4 regions of the Marinomonas algicola genome follow, and region 2 is predicted to be linked to each of the others. Evidence: predicted binding sites of a transcription regulator. Region 2 holds the regulator's gene; each other region holds the start of a gene.
The links. The regulator FNR, encoded in region 2, switches genes on or off when oxygen is low (the NO sensors DNR and NnrR bind a similar motif). The targets are predictions, from matches to a motif close to TTGATNTANATCAA.

Region 1: the regulator FNR is predicted to act here: its motif matches at 1,631-1,644, upstream of yiaY (L-threonine dehydrogenase).
Region 3: the regulator FNR is predicted to act here: its motif matches at 2,071-2,084, upstream of IEZ33_RS12455 (cytochrome ubiquinol oxidase subunit I).
Region 4: the regulator FNR is predicted to act here: its motif matches at 2,486-2,499, upstream of IEZ33_RS05035 (cytochrome ubiquinol oxidase subunit I).

What each region holds. Positions count from the first base shown of each region.
Region 1 is NZ_CP061941.1:3,626,046-3,630,325, reverse strand. Features, by position in the region: gene IEZ33_RS16585 (diguanylate cyclase domain-containing protein) at 1-60, opposite strand, end outside; gene yiaY (L-threonine dehydrogenase) at 418-1,566, opposite strand; gene IEZ33_RS16575 (esterase-like activity of phytase family protein) at 1,847-3,295, shown strand; gene IEZ33_RS16570 (ribose-phosphate diphosphokinase) at 3,411-4,280, opposite strand, start outside.
Region 2 is NZ_CP061941.1:1,900,843-1,905,122, reverse strand. Features, by position in the region: gene IEZ33_RS08670 (sulfite exporter TauE/SafE family protein) at 1-894, shown strand, start outside; gene hemN (oxygen-independent coproporphyrinogen III oxidase) at 1,050-2,408, shown strand; gene fnr (fumarate/nitrate reduction transcriptional regulator Fnr) at 2,436-3,194, shown strand; gene IEZ33_RS08655 (adenine phosphoribosyltransferase) at 3,218-3,760, shown strand; gene IEZ33_RS08650 (YfaZ family outer membrane protein) at 3,839-4,280, opposite strand, start outside.
Region 3 is NZ_CP061941.1:2,715,001-2,719,280, reverse strand. Features, by position in the region: gene cydB (cytochrome d ubiquinol oxidase subunit II) at 1-340, opposite strand, end outside; gene IEZ33_RS12455 (cytochrome ubiquinol oxidase subunit I) at 342-1,919, opposite strand; gene exaC (acetaldehyde dehydrogenase ExaC) at 2,322-3,839, opposite strand; gene IEZ33_RS12445 (helix-turn-helix domain-containing protein) at 4,042-4,280, shown strand, end outside.
Region 4 is NZ_CP061941.1:1,115,088-1,119,367, reverse strand. Features, by position in the region: gene IEZ33_RS05045 (sigma-54-dependent transcriptional regulator) at 1-366, opposite strand, end outside; gene IEZ33_RS05040 (sensor histidine kinase) at 390-2,330, opposite strand; gene IEZ33_RS05035 (cytochrome ubiquinol oxidase subunit I) at 2,685-4,094, shown strand; gene cydB (cytochrome d ubiquinol oxidase subunit II) at 4,094-4,280, shown strand, end outside.

The DNA.
Region 1 (4,280 bases), 1.7 Mb from region 2:
TCGTATTTTTCTTATTCCATCCGTCGCGGCGTAATGCCAACGATATAGCCAATCCCTCATGGGGCTTCTCCTAACGAACCAGTCATGAATTTACCTGGGTATTATGTGACGTATTTATTGCAGTATTAGGTCACAATGTCCGAAAGCGGACATTAAATGCATTACCTAGTCACAAAATGTGTAAGTGAATTACTTGATTGACTCTAGCCAAGGGAATAATTTCTACATGCTATTTGACCTGATGATTGGTGAAGAAGAGAAAGGTATAGATGGAAGCCGTAACACGAATGCTCTTTATGCTGAGGTCGTTAACCCACCCATTGTTTGCTTTATTAAGCATGAAAAGCCAAGTGTAAACCCAAACTTAGCTTTTCATGCTTCCAGGTGTTTTACAACGTTTTGTGGTCAGCGGGATGACTACATCGCCGCTTTAAAAATCCCCATTACATCTTCGTGAGTAGGTTGTATTGGGTTAGTAAAGCCACAGGCATCTTTCATGGCATTGCTTGCTAATGTTGAGAAGTCATCTTCTTTTGCGCCTAATTCACTTAAACCAGATGGAATATTTACGTCCTGAGATAATTGTACAATTGCCACTATCGCCGCATTAGCACCAGCTTGATCATTTAATCCAGTGACATCAGCGCCAAGGGCTTTACCTATGTCTTTTAAGCGAGGGGCGGCCACTTGTGAATTATAGCGTTGAACATGTGGTAACAGTACGGCGTTGCAGACGCCATGGGGAAAATCATAAAAGCCACCTAACTGGTGGGCCATTGCGTGCACGTAACCCAAAGACGCATTGTTAAATGCCATGCCCGCTAAAAACTGAGCATAGGCCATTTTTTCACGGGCTTCCATGTTGGCACCATCCCGAACGGCTTCTCGCAGGTTATCACGAATAAGTTCAATGGCTTTGATCGCACAGGCATCGGTTATCGGATCGGCGGCAATCGAAACATAGGCTTCGATTGCGTGAGTCAGTGCATCCATACCGGTTGCCGCGGTAAGAGACGCTGGCATGCCTGTCATGAGCATTGGGTCATTAACGGATAAAATGGGTGTGACATTTTGATCGACAATGGCCATTTTAATGTGGCGCTCTTGATCCGTGATAATACAGAATCGTGTCATTTCAGACGCGGTTCCAGCGGTTGTGTTGATGCAGATTAACGGCCGTTGCGGTTTGTTAGAAACATCTACTCCTTCATAGTCACTGATGTGTCCGCCATTGGTTGCAACAAGAGCAATGCCTTTCGCGCAGTCATGGACTGACCCACCGCCTAATGAGATGACACAGTCGCATTGATGCGTATGCAATACCTCTAAGCCTGCGTTCACGTTGTCAATGGTCGGATTGGGTTGAACACCATCATAAATAAGACTGTTTACCCCTTGTTCTTTTAGTAACGAGTCGACTTTGGCAACCATGCCCAGTGAGGTCATTCCTGGGTCGGATACGATCAGAGCTTGTTTAAAACCGAGGTTTTTGATTTGCTTAATGGCATCGTTCAGCGCGCCTTCACCCATTATGTTGACGGCTGGAATATAGAAAGTGCTACTCATGGTATTCATCCTATTTGGTGTCTGTTTAAGCGAATCAGTGTGGCATGGTATTGAAAAGTGGGGGTTGATATAACGCAAGGAAATGAAGAAAAATTGAACCATCACATCAAATAATTCTCGATTTCTTTTTTATAAAACAGACACGTATCCTGCATTGTCAGATGGCATGGCCAACGTGTCATTTCTCTGTCACTAAGCTGTCACCCAATTGTCACTTAGGCTCTTTAAGGTAATGACATGCGTATCTGCTATTTCATTAAAAACACGTAAGAGCGAGATAATGATGAATAAAGTTTTGATTGTGAGTTTGATTTCAGCGGGTGTTTTATCCGGTTGCGTAAGCAATTCAGCTAAAATGGATCAGGCAACAGTAACCAGTGTTGGCAAAGATAATACACAATTTACGGCGTCATTTTCGAAGCAGGGCCGTGTTTTACCTTATCGTGTTTTACGTAATGACCTGATTGATGCAAAGACCAATAAGCCCTTCGAAATTCGTAATGGAGGTTATGGGTCGGCCATGACAGCCAATCCAAATAAAGCCAATCAATTTTATGCTTTGACGGATCGCGGCCCTAATGCCAATTACACTGGGGATTACGGTAAAGGTAAGAGTTTTCCAGTTGCCGCTTACACACCACGAATTGGCTTGTTTGAAGTTGCGAGTAATGGCGATGTTTCTATGGTGAAAAGTATCTTACTTAAAACCCCAGAAGGTGGCTTGATTTCTGGTTTACCCAACACGTCAGCACTGGGTGGTACTGGTGAAACGCCTTACCACGCAAACGGAGAGCCCGTTTTGATGGATGCGAGTAAACCGTATAACAAAGAGACTAACCCAATCAAGTTAGATGATTACGGCTTAGATGGGGAGGGGCTGGTTGCGTTAAAAGACGGCAGTTTTTGGATCAGTGATGAATATGGTCCACACATGGTGCATTTTGATAAAAAGGGTGTTGAGATCGGTCGGATTAATGCGTTTCAACAGGATGAGCGTAATGTCTATCATTTGCCAGCCGTATTTCAGCACCGTCGCGCTAACCGTGGTATGGAGGGCTTAGCCATTACGCCGGATGAAAGTACCCTAGTGGGTATTATGCAATCCACCATGAAAAACCCCGATAAAGCGGCACAAAAAGGCGATTTAACCCGTATTGTGACAGTGAACTTAAGAAACGGACACACTGAGCAATATTTATATCGTCAGGAAAAAGCGCAAAACTCCAACTCTGAATTAGCGACATTGAATGAACATGAGTTTCTGGTTATTGAGCGTGATGGTGGTTTCTTGTTTGGTGGACCTCTGGGCAAGGTTAAAGCGAATCCAAATGTGCAAAAGCAGGTATATCGTTTTGATTTGAGTACAGGCACACCCCTTTCGACTGTGGCTTTGTCGGCGTCTATCAAGCGTGATGCGAGCCACGGTTTGATGATTGATGGCTTGACGTTAGAGCAATACGCTCAGAATAATGGCTGGGATGCATTGGCTAAGAAAGGCATCAAACCGGTGAGTAAAGTGCTGGTGGCCGACATGGTCAAAGAAGTGGCTTACCCTCATGACAAAATGGAAGGGCTTTGGGTGATTGATGAGCATCATTTAGGTGTGTTAAATGATGACGATTTTGCCACTTGGTCCACTAAAGGTCGGTTAGAGCAAAAAATGTTAGATAAAAACACCGTTGATGCGAATCGTCTTTACATTATAAAAGCGGATTTGATGGGAAAATAATGTCTCGCGACTGGTTCTTGTCGTTGAATAATAAAAGGAACGCCTCGGCGTTCCTTTTATTATCGTGCTTTTGCTTATATTCGACCTAATTTTGTATTGGATCGTGGGGAAAAGCCTATTTACCTTCTTTTAGTTCGTGTAGTTCTTCACTGAACCAGATTTTGCGTTTAAAGCGAGGGTTCTTAGAAGACATATCAATCTTGTAGGGGTTTTCTTCTTCTGACTGCGGTAAACCAAGAATTTCACACAATTCTTGAGCAAGCCACTTCTCTACCTTTAACACCACCATTTTTTTACGCAGACGGCCTTGCTCATCACGGTTTAAAATAGTTGGTAGAGTGTTGAGTGTTAAAATTTCTCCAATCGCAGGATGCGCCATACGCTCACGACCTTCATCACTTGCATAAAAGTGAGATACGGCAAATACCATGCGTTCTGGGTTAATTTGCTGCAGGAACTGGCAGGATTTGACGACAGTAGAGCCGGTACGAACCATGTCGTCAAACAACACAATACTGGCACCGTCTAGACCGTCGAATGTGTGTTCGCTTTCTTTGTGTAGCGTGATCTCGACTTTACGCTCAGCGGTACGATCCTTGTCTAGCATGATGAATTTTGCTTTGCTTAGCCCCAGTGTTTTGAACATTTGTTTAACAAAATCACGTGCGCCTTTGTCTGGTGCGCACAACACCAAGCCTTCACCATCGTCACCGTAGTTTAAAATATTTGAGTTCAGTAAATAATGTGCGTAAATCTCATAAGGGATTAGGTTATGGAAGTCGCCTTCAAATACTTCAGTAAACATTTTTTGTACGGAGTCAGAATGATTGTGGATGGTCATCACTGTGTCCACACCCGATAACTTGAGCATTTGAGCGTAAAGCTTAGCGGTGAAAGGCTGACCATCAAATTTCTTAACGTCATTAATATCACGCTCAAAACTGGTCTCACCTAGACTTTTATGGGGACCACGGTCTTGGGCACT
Region 2 (4,280 bases):
GGCATGTGCGGGGGCATTGCAGGGACCCTCTCCATGGGAACGCAATCAAAATCTCTATTTACAAAACTGAATATCCAGTTCTTGTACAATTTTGGACGCATTATCTCCTATGCTTTTTTTGCCTTTGTATTAACGTCTTTCTTTTCTCTGTCATTTGAACTTTATACTGAGCTCAGCGGCCCCATACGGACTTTTGCAGGCATCATTTTAATTCTGACTGGTTTATACCTAATTGGGTTAAATAAGTGGATTCTAAAAATAGAAGCCATTGGTAAATTTATCTGGAAATTTGTCAGCCCTACTGCAAAATCAATTTTACCCGTAAACACACCCACCAAGGCGCTTGCGGCAGGATTCTTATGGGGGTGGCTGCCTTGTGGCCTGGCCTATTCAAGTCTACTTTGGGTATCTTCTACTGGCGAACCACTAAAAGCACTTTGGCTCATGGTCGGCTTTGGCTTAGGCACAATGCCAGCCATGCTCTTAACGGGTATTTTTGCACTCCAATTTAAATCTATCTGGGTGAAATTTAAACTGGATATTCTTTCTGGCATTTTCTTAGTTATTTTTGGAATATGGACAATACCACTCGGCCATAATCACGCTGGCATGGATCACGCCAAAATGGATCATTCTCAAATGAACCACGATGACATGTCTGAGATGGATCACGCCAAAATGGATCATTCTCAAATGAACCACGATGACACGTCTGAGATGGATCACGCCAAAATGGATCATTCTCAAATGAACCACGATGACATGTCTGAGATGGATCACGCCAAAATGGATCATTCTCAAATGAACCACGATGACATGTCTGAGATGGATCACGCCAAAATGGATCACTCCAAAATGGATCACGCCAAAATGGATCATTCTCAGGCAGATTAGCCCTGACTGACTGTGAGCAACAAGACTTTAAACAGGCTTATGACGATAAAGGATCATAAGCCGTTGGCTACTTGTCGATTATCATTGATATAGGTCAGGTAAAACTTATCTCTCTACCGTTAAAATACTATTAATATTTTTAATAGGAAAATGACATGCTTTGGAACACAGAGTTAATTGAGAAATATAACTTATCTGGACCTCGATATACGTCTTACCCTACAGCACCACAATTCAGCACTGAAATCAGTAAAATAACACTTATAGAGAAAATGCTCACACCATCAGCTAAGCCATTAAGTCTGTATTTTCACATTCCTTTTTGCGCCCATCTTTGCTATTACTGTGCCTGCAATAAGGTTGTGACAAAACAATACGATAAAGGCCGCGAATACATTGAATTATTAGAAGAGGAACTTCGCCTCAGGTCATTAATGGTTCAAAACGACAGGCCTGTTACACAACTGCATTTTGGTGGAGGCACTCCTACCTTCTTATCATGCGACTCTATTAAAACTCTTTTTAACAGTATTCATCAATACTTTAATTTATTAGATGATGACTCTGGTGATTACAGCATAGAAGTAGACCCTAGAGAGATTGACCTAGAAAAACTCACGTGTTTACGTGAATTGGGCTTTAATCGGTTAAGTTTAGGTATTCAAGATTTTGATGAAAGAGTGCAAAAAGCCATTCATCGATCTCAGTCCGTAAACTTGGTATCAGATCTATTGCAACAAGCCAGAAGTCTTGGTTTTCGCTCAATCAATTTCGACCTAATATATGGCCTACCGTTTCAATCCGTTGAGTCATTTGAAAGAACGCTCGATATAGTCATCGAAATGAGTCCAGATCGATTATCTATTTTTAATTACGCCCATTTACCCGAGAGGTTCCCTTCTCAAAGGCGTATTTTAGACACATCTCTGCCTAATACAACGACAAAACTGGCCATGTTAAAACGCATTTCCGAAAGGCTGTCCGAGGCAGGCTATATTCACATCGGAATGGATCACTTTGCAAAAGAAAGCGACTCACTTACTATCGCTCAGCAGAACAAGCAATTGAAACGTAATTTCCAGGGGTACACAACTCATGACGAGACCGATCTCATTGCGTTTGGCACGTCAGCCATAAGCCATTTTAATAATACCTACACTCAAAATTTTGTAGATTTACCTTCCTATCAGAAAACGATTGAAAGCGGCCAACTTCCAATAGTCAAAGGCTACATATCTTCAAAAGACGATTTAATAAGACAATTTGTTATCATGTCATTAATTTGTCATTTTGAACTTCATTTTGCAGAGTTTAACGCCAAATTCGACATGGCCTTTCAAAGCTATTTCACTAAAGAGTTGGCAGAGCTACACACACTTGAAAAAGATGGTATTGTTACACTTGGTCAAAATAAAATTGAAGTCACTAATGCAGGTCGCATACTTATTCGCTGTGTCTGCATGATTTTCGATCAATATTTAAATAACGGCATTCGTTATTCGAAAGTAATTTAATAGAACAACTCGTTCAGGGAGTTTTTTATGTCATCGTTACAATCTACTCGTTTTAATAGCAAATTGACCTCTCAATGCCAAAACTGCAGTCTTAGCGCTTTATGCTTACCGATTTCATTAGCCGATGAAGACGTAAACCGTCTAGATCAGATTATTGAAAGAAAAAAGCCACTTAAAAAAGGCGATGTATTGTTTCAACAAGGTGAAGCGTTTAGTTCTGTTTATGCGGTCAGAACCGGTACACTGAAAACATTTAATATCACTAATAGTGGTGAAGAGCAAATAACAGGTTTTTATTGCCCTAGCGAGCTTGTAGGCCTTAGCGGCATAGACAGTAATACTTACCCAGTATCCGCAAAAGCACTTGAGACAACCAGTGTGTGTGAAATCCCTTTCTCCCACTTAGAGTCGCTTTCCAGTCAGATTCCCTCTTTAAAACATCAGATTTTTAAAGTAATGAGCCGTAAAATTTGTGACGATCAGCAAATGATGGTGTTACTTGGGAAAAAGAATGCGGATGAGAAAGTAGCCTCTTTACTCATGAATTTAAGTGATCGTTTTAAGCGACGGGGCTATTCGGCTACCTCATTTAGATTAGCCATGTCTCGCGGAGAAATTGGAAATTATTTGGGCTTGGCTGTGGAAACGGTGAGTCGTGTTATGACTCGTTTTCAAAAAAACGGCATGATTCATGTAGATGGTAAGGAAATTGCCATTATCAATTTACCCGAAATGCAAAAACTCGTCGGCATCGCCGAAGACTGTGCTAAAATCGAGGTCATTTAACACAAACTAAGGCGATAAATTGTATGCTTTATGATGATTTTTACATTAAATCACTAATCAAAACCATTGAAGACTGGCCAAAAGAAGGCATTAGTTTTAGAGATATCACTCCTATTTTTAGCGACCCTAAAGGCATGAGGATGGTCGTAGATGCTTATGTGCACAGATACATAGCATCCGATATCACTCACATTGCTTGTATTGATGCTCGCGGCTTTCTCATTGCCGCCGTGCTTGCTTATGAATTACAGAAGCCACTGATTTTAATTCGTAAGAAAGGCAAATTACCAGGGAAAACCATTTCTCAAAGCTATGCCCTGGAATACGGTGAGGCCGAACTTGAGATTCAAGAAGGCGCGGTTGAAGAAGGCAACAACATTTTACTTTTTGATGACTTGATTGCTACAGGTGGAACTCTGTTTGCTGCTATATCGCTTTTAACGTCACAAGGCGCAAATATACATGAGGTGGCCGCGATTATTGATTTGCCTGATCTACAAGGTAGCCAAAAAATCCGTGACGCCGATATCCCTGTTTTTAGTTTATGCGCTTTTGACGGCGAGTAAACCTTTTCTCGATTGCACTAAAAAAGGTGTCTTAAAGACACCTTTTTTACAACACTTCATTTTAACGAATGCTTGGATTTAAAAATCCAAAGACACGCCTAAACCAAAGCTATCATTCATTTTATGATTTGAAGAAAAGCCGCTGTAATCCACACTCGTTAATCCATAGCGAATGAACACTTTGGCATTTCTTAAAGTACGGTACTCACCACGCACTTCAGCTTGGTAAAGCTTGTCAATATTATCAAAAGATAAGATCTGCGGTGCGTAATAAAAGGAACCATATAAACTAAAGCGATTCGCTTTTGGTAAGGTGTAACGATAAAATCCACCAAGACCAACAGCAATACCTGAGTCATTACCACTCAAGTCTGCATCCACAGCCAGAAGACGCGCACCAAGTCCAATTTGGACAGGGTAGTCTTTGCTGATATCCTTATCTTCTATATGAGCACCAATGTAACCATAAGAACCATCTTTCGTATCATGCATCCCGCCAAGATCTAAAAAATAACTGTCT
Region 3 (4,280 bases), 810 kb from region 2:
ATGTTGAGTTTTCCAGTTTAGAACGGTAGTCGAAACCAATAGGACGGAAGAATAACGCCGCCAGTACCAACATCATCGCAAAGTAAAAACCAGAGAAAGACGTTGCGTACACCACAGGGAAGGCCGCGAATAGCGCCCCACCGGCGGTAATAAACCAAACTTGGTTACCGTCCCAATGCGGCGCGATAGCGTTAATCATGATGCGACGCTCTGAGTCGTCTCCACCAATCACTTTTAACAAGCTACCGACACCCATATCAAACCCATCCGTGATGGCAAAGCCGATCAGCAAAACGCCAAGCAAGACCCACCAAATGACTTTTAATAGTTCGTAATCCATCTTAAACCTCCTGCGCTTTTAGCTGGTCAGTTTCTTTTTCTAATGCGTAACGGCCTGTGTGTAAACTAGAAGGACCTTGTTTTGCAAAGCGGATCATCAAGTACATTTCAGCCACTAGGAATGCGGTATAAAGCACAGTGAAACCAACAATTGTTGTCCAAATCTCGGCCGCCGTTAAGCTAGAAACCGCGACATGTATTGGCAATACTTCACCAATGGCCCACGGCTGACGACCATACTCAGCCACAAACCAACCGGTTTCACAGGCGATCCAAGGTAACGGCAAACTAAGTAGGATGAATTTAAGGAATAATGGATTATTGCCTATTCGACGTCGCGCATTTTGATAAAACGCCACGGCAAAGATGAACAGCATGATAAAGCCACACGCCACCATGATACGGAAGGCAAAGAATAAAGGTGCGACTTGGGGGATGGAATAGTCCACGGCCATGTTGATGTCTTCAGGCGTTACGCGGTTGATGTCTTCGTTAAACGCGGTGACGAGTAAACCGTAGCCAAGGTCGCCTTTCACTTTTTCGAAGTTTTCTTTTACGACTGGATCAGAAGAGCCATCACGAAGTTGTTCAAGCAGTTGGTTGGCGTAAATACCATTGATGATACGTTGGCGATTATGCTCTTTTAAGTCCTTTATACCCGTGACTTCTTCACTTAAAGAACGGGTCGCGATAATCCCCATTAAACCGGGTATTTTAATAGCGTATTCGGTTTCTTCAAGTGCTTGGTTTGGGAAACCGATGAGAGTGAAATCCGCAGGGGCTTCTTGCGTTTCCCATTCAGCCTCAACCGCCGCCAATTTCACTTTCTGTACTTCGCCTAGCTCGTAGCCTGATTCGTCCCCCAGAATGATAACACTTAAGACAGACGCCAAACCGAAAGCCGACGCAATAGCAAATGAACGACGAGCAAAAGCAAGATCACGGCCTTTAATTAGGTAATAGCTTGAAATCGCCAAGACAAACATGGCACCAGTCACGTAACCCGCTGACACAGTGTGAACAAATTTCACTTGTGCCACTGGGTTAAGCAATAAAGCGCCAAAATCCACCAGCTCCATTCGCATGGTTTCGTAATTAAATTCTGAGCCGACAGGGTTTTGCATCCATCCATTCGCAATCAAAATCCACAATGCCGATAGGTTTGAACCCAGTGCCACACCCCATGTCACCATCAAGTGCTTCACTTTACTGAGTCGTTCCCAACCAAAGAAGAACAAACCAACGAGGGTTGACTCTAGGAAAAAAGCCATTAAACCTTCGATGGCCAACGGCGCACCGAAAATATCGCCGACATAGTGTGAGTAGTAAGACCAGTTGGTTCCGAATTGGAATTCCATGGTCAAACCGGTTGTCACACCCAGCGCAAAGTTAATACCAAATAACTTGCCCCAAAACTTCACCATGTCTTTGTAAACTTGCTTACCCGTGATCACGTAAACCGATTCCATGATCGCCAGTAAGAACGCCATTCCGAGCGTTAACGGCACAAATAAAAAGTGGTACAGAGCAGTGAGCGCAAACTGAAACCGCGAGAGTTCCACTACAGCTTCGTTAATCATATGACTTCAACCCATTCATTTGATTGAGAAAAAGACGCTTGCAGACACCTGTTTCTTGCAGTGCTCTTGTTGTCTTACGTCTACCAGAGTCCCTAACTTATTTAAGAACGACTATAAAACAAAATTATAAAGCAGCGATTCAGAGGAAACCTTGCGTTAGATCAAGGGATAAGCGAAGTGGGTAAATTATATAAATGGGAAGGGTACGACAAACAGACTTGGTTGCTTCTCAATGCTATTGACTGGGTTATGTCTCTTATCCGTTTTAACCGTCTTTGGAAAATAGCCCGTTTCGTTTTAGTCATGTATATAAAAGCCAAAGGTGGGTTGCCTTTGGCTTTGTTTCTTAGAATGACAAGGTTAACTTACGTCATTTTGTATGGTGCTATCTTTTTCGTTGTTTTAGAAAAATCCCAGAGGGTTAACATCATAACTAACCAAAAGATTTTTTGTTTGTTGATAATGCTCTAGGGCAATTTTATGGGTTTCTCGGCCGACACCGGATTTTTTATAGCCACCAAAAGCCGAATGGGCTGGGTATTGATGGTAGCAGTTCATCCAAACTCGACCTGCTTCCAAGTTACGCCCCATGCGGTAGGCTAGGTTGGTATCCCTTGTCCAAAGGCCTGCCCCCAAACCAAACTCACTGTCGTTGGCAAGAGCCAGTGCTTCCGCTTCGTCTTTAAATGTGGTGACACTGACAACAGGGCCAAAGATCTCTTCTTGGAAAATGCGCATGTCATTAGAGCCTTTAAACAGCGTAGGCTGGACATAAAAACCACCGTCTAACCCTTCTACAGGAGCGATTTCCCCACCAATTAACAGTTCGGCACCTTCTTCTTTACCAATATTGATGTAACTTAGAATTTTTTCAAACTGCTGTTTCGATGCTTGGGCACCCACTTGCGTTTCTGTGTCTAATGGATCACCGCGCTTGATGGTTTTTGTGCGCTCAATGACTAAGGCCATAAATTCATCGTAAATGGACTCATGCACTAACGCACGGGATGGACAAGTACAAACCTCACCCTGGTTGAAAAAGGCCAGTACTAACCCTTCTACGCATTTGCTGACAAACTCTTTTTCTTGATTCATTACATCAGCGAAATAAATGTTTGGTGATTTACCACCCAGCTCAACCGTAGAAGGAATGATGTTTTCTGCCGCGCATTTTAAAATGTGTGAGCCAACAGGCGTCGATCCTGTGAAGGCTATTTTGGCGATGCGTTTACTGGTTGCCAGTGCTTCACCGGCTTCTTTACCAAAGCCGTTAACAATGTTGAGTACACCCGGCGGCAATAAGTCTTGAATCACTTTTACCAATTCTAGAATGGATACCGGCGTTTGTTCGGCTGGTTTTAAGACAATGCAGTTACCCGCGGCTAACGCTGGAGCCAGTTTCCATGCGGCCATTAAAATAGGGAAATTCCAAGGGATAATTTGACCCACAACACCTAAAGGTTCGTGAAAATGATAGGCAACGGTGTGTTCGTCTAACTCGGCGGCTGAGCCTTCTTGTGCTCTTAAACAACCTGCAAAATATCTAAAATGATCCACGGCTAAAGGAATATCGGCATTGAGGGTTTCGCGAACGGCTTTTCCGTTGTCCCATGTTTCTGCAACAGCCAGTGCTTCAAGATTTTGCTCTAGACGATCGGCTATTTTTAACAGCATATTTGAACGTGTTGTCACGGATGTTTTTCCCCATGCGGCACGTGCGGCATGAGCGGCATCTAACGCTAGGTTTATATCTTCTTCAGTAGAGCGAGGAATTCGGCAAAATACTTCACCGTTAACAGGACTGATGTTGTCAAAGTATTGACCTTTAACGGGTGCAACCCATTCTCCACCAATAAAATTTCCGTATTCTGCTTGAAAAGTAATGAGACTGCCTTCGCTGCCTGGTTTTGCATAAATCATATCGCTTCTCCATTATTGTTTTTATGTGAGAGGTTAACCTCTGCTTACACTCTATAAATAATGTGCGAGAAAGACTTGCCTGTCAGTCCATGATATTTGTCTGACTATCCAGTATTTGTGTTGACCCAAGGCCCACTAAGAGTGATGATAAAAACAGTACACAAATACATCACCCTAAATAAAAACGATAAGAGGTGTGGAAATGAGTCGCTCTATGTCTACTGAAAATTCGATGATTTGGCAAAAACGCATGCCTACTCAATTGGTTGAGAATCGTGTCTGTTTTGCGGGTCCTCATGCTGAACTGAGCATTTACGATACGTACGAACAAGCGCAGAAAGTCAGCTTAAAAGCCGATGCTTTGTTGTATTGTGGCATGGTAACGGGTTCCAAGGTTATGCACACAGAATTTCAAAAAGACATCTCATTTTTGCCCCATGA
Region 4 (4,280 bases), 790 kb from region 2:
ATGCTTACTCACCGCGCGCTTAACCACAACAGCCAATAAGTCTGGATCAATTGGTTTCGCAATAAAATCCCAAGCACCTTGAGAAATGGCCTCTAAAGCCAACTCTCTCTCAGCATGCCCAGTAATAATAATAACTGGACGAGCACCAAATTTCTGAATATTTGCCAACGTCACTTGTGGATCAAATTCTGGAGGTAATGACAAATCCAATAACACCAAATCAGCATCAAAGGTGTCTAAAACAGAGAAGGCTTTATCTGATTGGCCTGCAGTGACAACATCATAACCACTACTCGTCAACCAAGATGATGCCAACTCACAAAAAGCAGGCTCGTCATCTACCAACAATATTTTCCCAAGACTCATAACAACTTCCTTAAATAAGATAACTAGGCCGACCGAGAGTGGATCGGAAACATCAGTTCAAAAGTGACAGGCCAATTCAAATCGATTCTATGCTGCACAGTACCGTTATGAGCATCCATAATTCTCTTCACAATCGCCAAACCTAGACCACTGCCACCAGCACGCTTAGAGACAAAGGGTCTAAACAAGGTTTCTGAGGTTAAACTATCATCTAATACAGGACCATTATTGTGTATCCGTATTAACACATTCTGCCTATCAGACGACGTTAATGCCTCAATCAATAGACGACGGCCATCTTGATTTCGTAAAAAGGAAACCGCGTTCTCCAACAAATTGACAACCACTTGTTGAAGTCTGTGAATATCCGCCTCCACATTCAAGCTTGGTTCCACCTGAATATCGCAATCGACACCTGCCATATCGGTTTGAGTAACGATAGAAGAGATTAACGGTAGCAAAGTGATGGTTTTTTTTTGCACTGTCAATTTACCTGAATAAATCAACATGTCCTGAATTAATCGATCGGCTCGAACGAGCTGAGTTTGAATATGTCGTTTTGTTTCTGGTGCCGCTCCATGAGCCGCCATAGAGATAATATTTAACGGATTACGTAATTCGTGCGCCATTGCCGCCGATAACCCACCTAGCTCAACTAAATGGCGCTCACTTAAACGCTCTTTAACGGCTTCAGCAAGCGCCAAGGACTGTTCAAGAAGACCACACTGAGTTGAGAAAAGTGAGCCAAATACCTCAGCGGCTAGCCTCTGGCTCGGACTCGCCTCCTCCCATCCATGTAAACTAAATTGCCATCCTGGCTTCCCCTTGTAAACCTGCATTTTTGACTGAGCGTGAAACAAATCTCTTTGATAATCATTACCCCCATCCTCAATGTCACTCACAACAGGTGGATGATTCAAAGGCGCATCAAGCACAATAGAAACAACTACTTTTTGACCTAATTGATGACTTAAAATGGTCTCACCTGTCTCTATTAACTCATCCCACGTCATCGCTTTCTTCAATAGATTTGACCAAGACTCCAAAATAGATTCTGTTAACCTTGAACCTGGATAGACTAAGCGAGCCACCAACCTATTTAGAGGAGCATAAGTAAAAGTAGCCACTAACAAAATGACTACAGAATACAACCACAACTGCCACACTGGAACATTCGCCAGCCCTTGCGAGCCAAATTGACCAGAGATAACACTCGCTAAAGCCATAACGCATAAAACCACCAGCATCATAGCCAACCAAAGTAAGGCACGATTTGCAAACGCATTAACCGATAGAATTTTGTACCTTAAAACGGCGTACACAAGCAAAAGCAAATAAGAAGGCAACAGCAGCATTGGATAAGGGAACCAATCAATACCAAAGTAAGGGAAAACAAAGCTTGTCGCTAAGGTCAGCCCCCATGCGGCCACACCAAAAATAACCAGAATAGAGCGGCGCTTATTACCAGTATGACGTCGCCATCCATACAACAAAACAGCATGGGCCAATACACCAATAAAAACCGTATAAGCTAAATTAAACCAGCCCGTTTCTGTAAAAATAAAAAAGGCGTCCATGGTGTGCGATGAGCGCACATCTCCTGCGCCAACAAACCAACTTAATAGCACAACGCCAATACTAGTAAGGTAGATCCAAGGCAGTCTTTGGTATAACACCCGCAACCATAAAGGTGATGAAATACCTGTTTTCACAAATGCAGTAGCAAAATGCAAAAAGAAAGTTGGCATCAAAGGGTTTGCTAAAATTAATTTAACCCCCAGAGCCGATAACCCATGAAAAAGCGCACTATGACCTAAACACCACACAGCCATCATAATGGCGAAGCCTGACAAGGCTTGCAGATCTCTTTGTAAGCGAGCTCGCCAAAGCATCCAACCAGCAACCAAAACACCAATCACACTGGTGCTTAACATAGCCACTTCAAAAACAAATGATAAAGTCAAAACGTAAACCTCATTGACAGTAAGATGACTAAATACGCAAAAAGTGTAAATTAAGTTTACAACATTTCATTGTTAAAATTAAAAAGCCTTTAAATTCAATGCACTAACTAAAATAAAAAAGTGGCCTAAGTTTTGCTCTTATAACCATACAAAAATTGATCCAACTCAATACTTTTTTAATTAGCGAGGCCAAACCACATGAACAACGACATTCTATTGATGGAAATCATCACAATTAGCAGCATTATTTGCTTGGCACTTATCCCGAGTATGGTTGCAGCAATCAAGAAGCGTGTGTAATACACCCTACTTCGTTCATAATACTATCCACAACTTAACTCAGCAGGCCGGACCATGGAACTTGATGTCGCTATTCTATCTCGAATCCAATTTGCTTTTACTGTGAGTTTCCACATTATCTTTCCTAGCATAACCATTGGCTTAGCCACTTTAATTGCGATATGGGAAGGGTTATGGCTGAAAACCCACAACCCTATTTACCTTCAGTTAGCCAAGTTCTGGATAAAGCCCTTTGCTATTACATTTGGTATGGGCGTCGTTTCAGGCATTGTTTTATCTTATGAATTTGGTACAAATTTCTCAGTATTCTCTGAACTTACAGGCGCTGTATTAGGGCCTTTAATGGCCTACGAAGTGTTAACAGCATTCTTCTTAGAAGCGGGTTTCCTCGGTGTGATGTTATTTGGTTGGCAACGAGTCAGTCCTAAAATGCACTTTTTTTCTACGATAGTCGTGGCAATAGGCACTTGGATATCCGCTTTTTGGATCATAGTAGCCAACTCTTGGATGCATACGCCTGCCGGTCATATTATGGTTGATGGAAAGTTCGAAGTAGCCAGTTGGTATGATGTTATTTTCAACCCATCTATGCCCTATCGATTCACTCATATGCTAACAGCCAGCTTTATCACCGCCACCTTTGTCGTAGCTGGAGTCTGTGCGTATTATTTACTCAAAAAACAACACCAACAAATGGCCAAAAAAGGCCTATCAATGTGTATGTGGATTGCTTTGATCCTCACTCCGCTGCAGGCCTTTATTGGTGATATGCACGGGCTAAATGTAAAAGAGCATCAGCCAATCAAACTGGCCGCAATGGAAGGAATTTGGCCTGCTGAAGAGGAAAGAGTTCCATTATTGCTGTTTGCTTTGCCGGACATGGAAGCCGAAAAAAATCATGCAGAAGTAGGTATACCTGGATTGGGCAGCTTAATCTTGACGCACTCATGGGATGGCGCGGTACAAGGCTTAAAATCAGTACCACCAGAAGACCGCCCAAATGTCCCTCTAGTATTTTGGTCGTTTAGGGTGATGGTTGGAATTGGCTTTGGCATGATAGGCATGGCCGTACTCGCTTTAATACTAAGACGTAAAGAGGCGCTGTATCGTAATAAGCCATTCTTATTTTTAGTAACCTTATTTACTCCTACTGGTGTCATTGCCGTATTGGCTGGTTGGTATGTCGTTGAGATTGGTCGTCAACCTTGGCTTGTTCAGGGACTGGTCCGAACAATGGACGTTGTGTCGCCTTTACCACCAGAAAGGGTACTCTTTTCATTAACTTTATTTGTCATCATCTACTCGCTACTTTTTGCGGTGTACCTCTACTTCATGCGAAAGCTGATTCGAAAAGGCCCTCCAAGTCTGGAGTCGTTAGAACATAAAGTAATTGGAATGAAGACTCCTGGCTACGCTTTGGCTTGGGTTAAAAATCTTAATAAATCTGAACGAGGGGATAAATAATGGACTTAGCCTTTTTCTACTTCCTTATTCTAGGTTTTGCCATCTTCATGTATGTACTATTAGATGGTTTCGACCTCGGTATTGGTATTTTATTCCCTTGGTTTGAAGGGCATGAAAAAAGAGACCATTTAATGCGTTCAATATCTCACGTTTGGGACGGTAACGAAACGTGGCTGGTATTTGGCG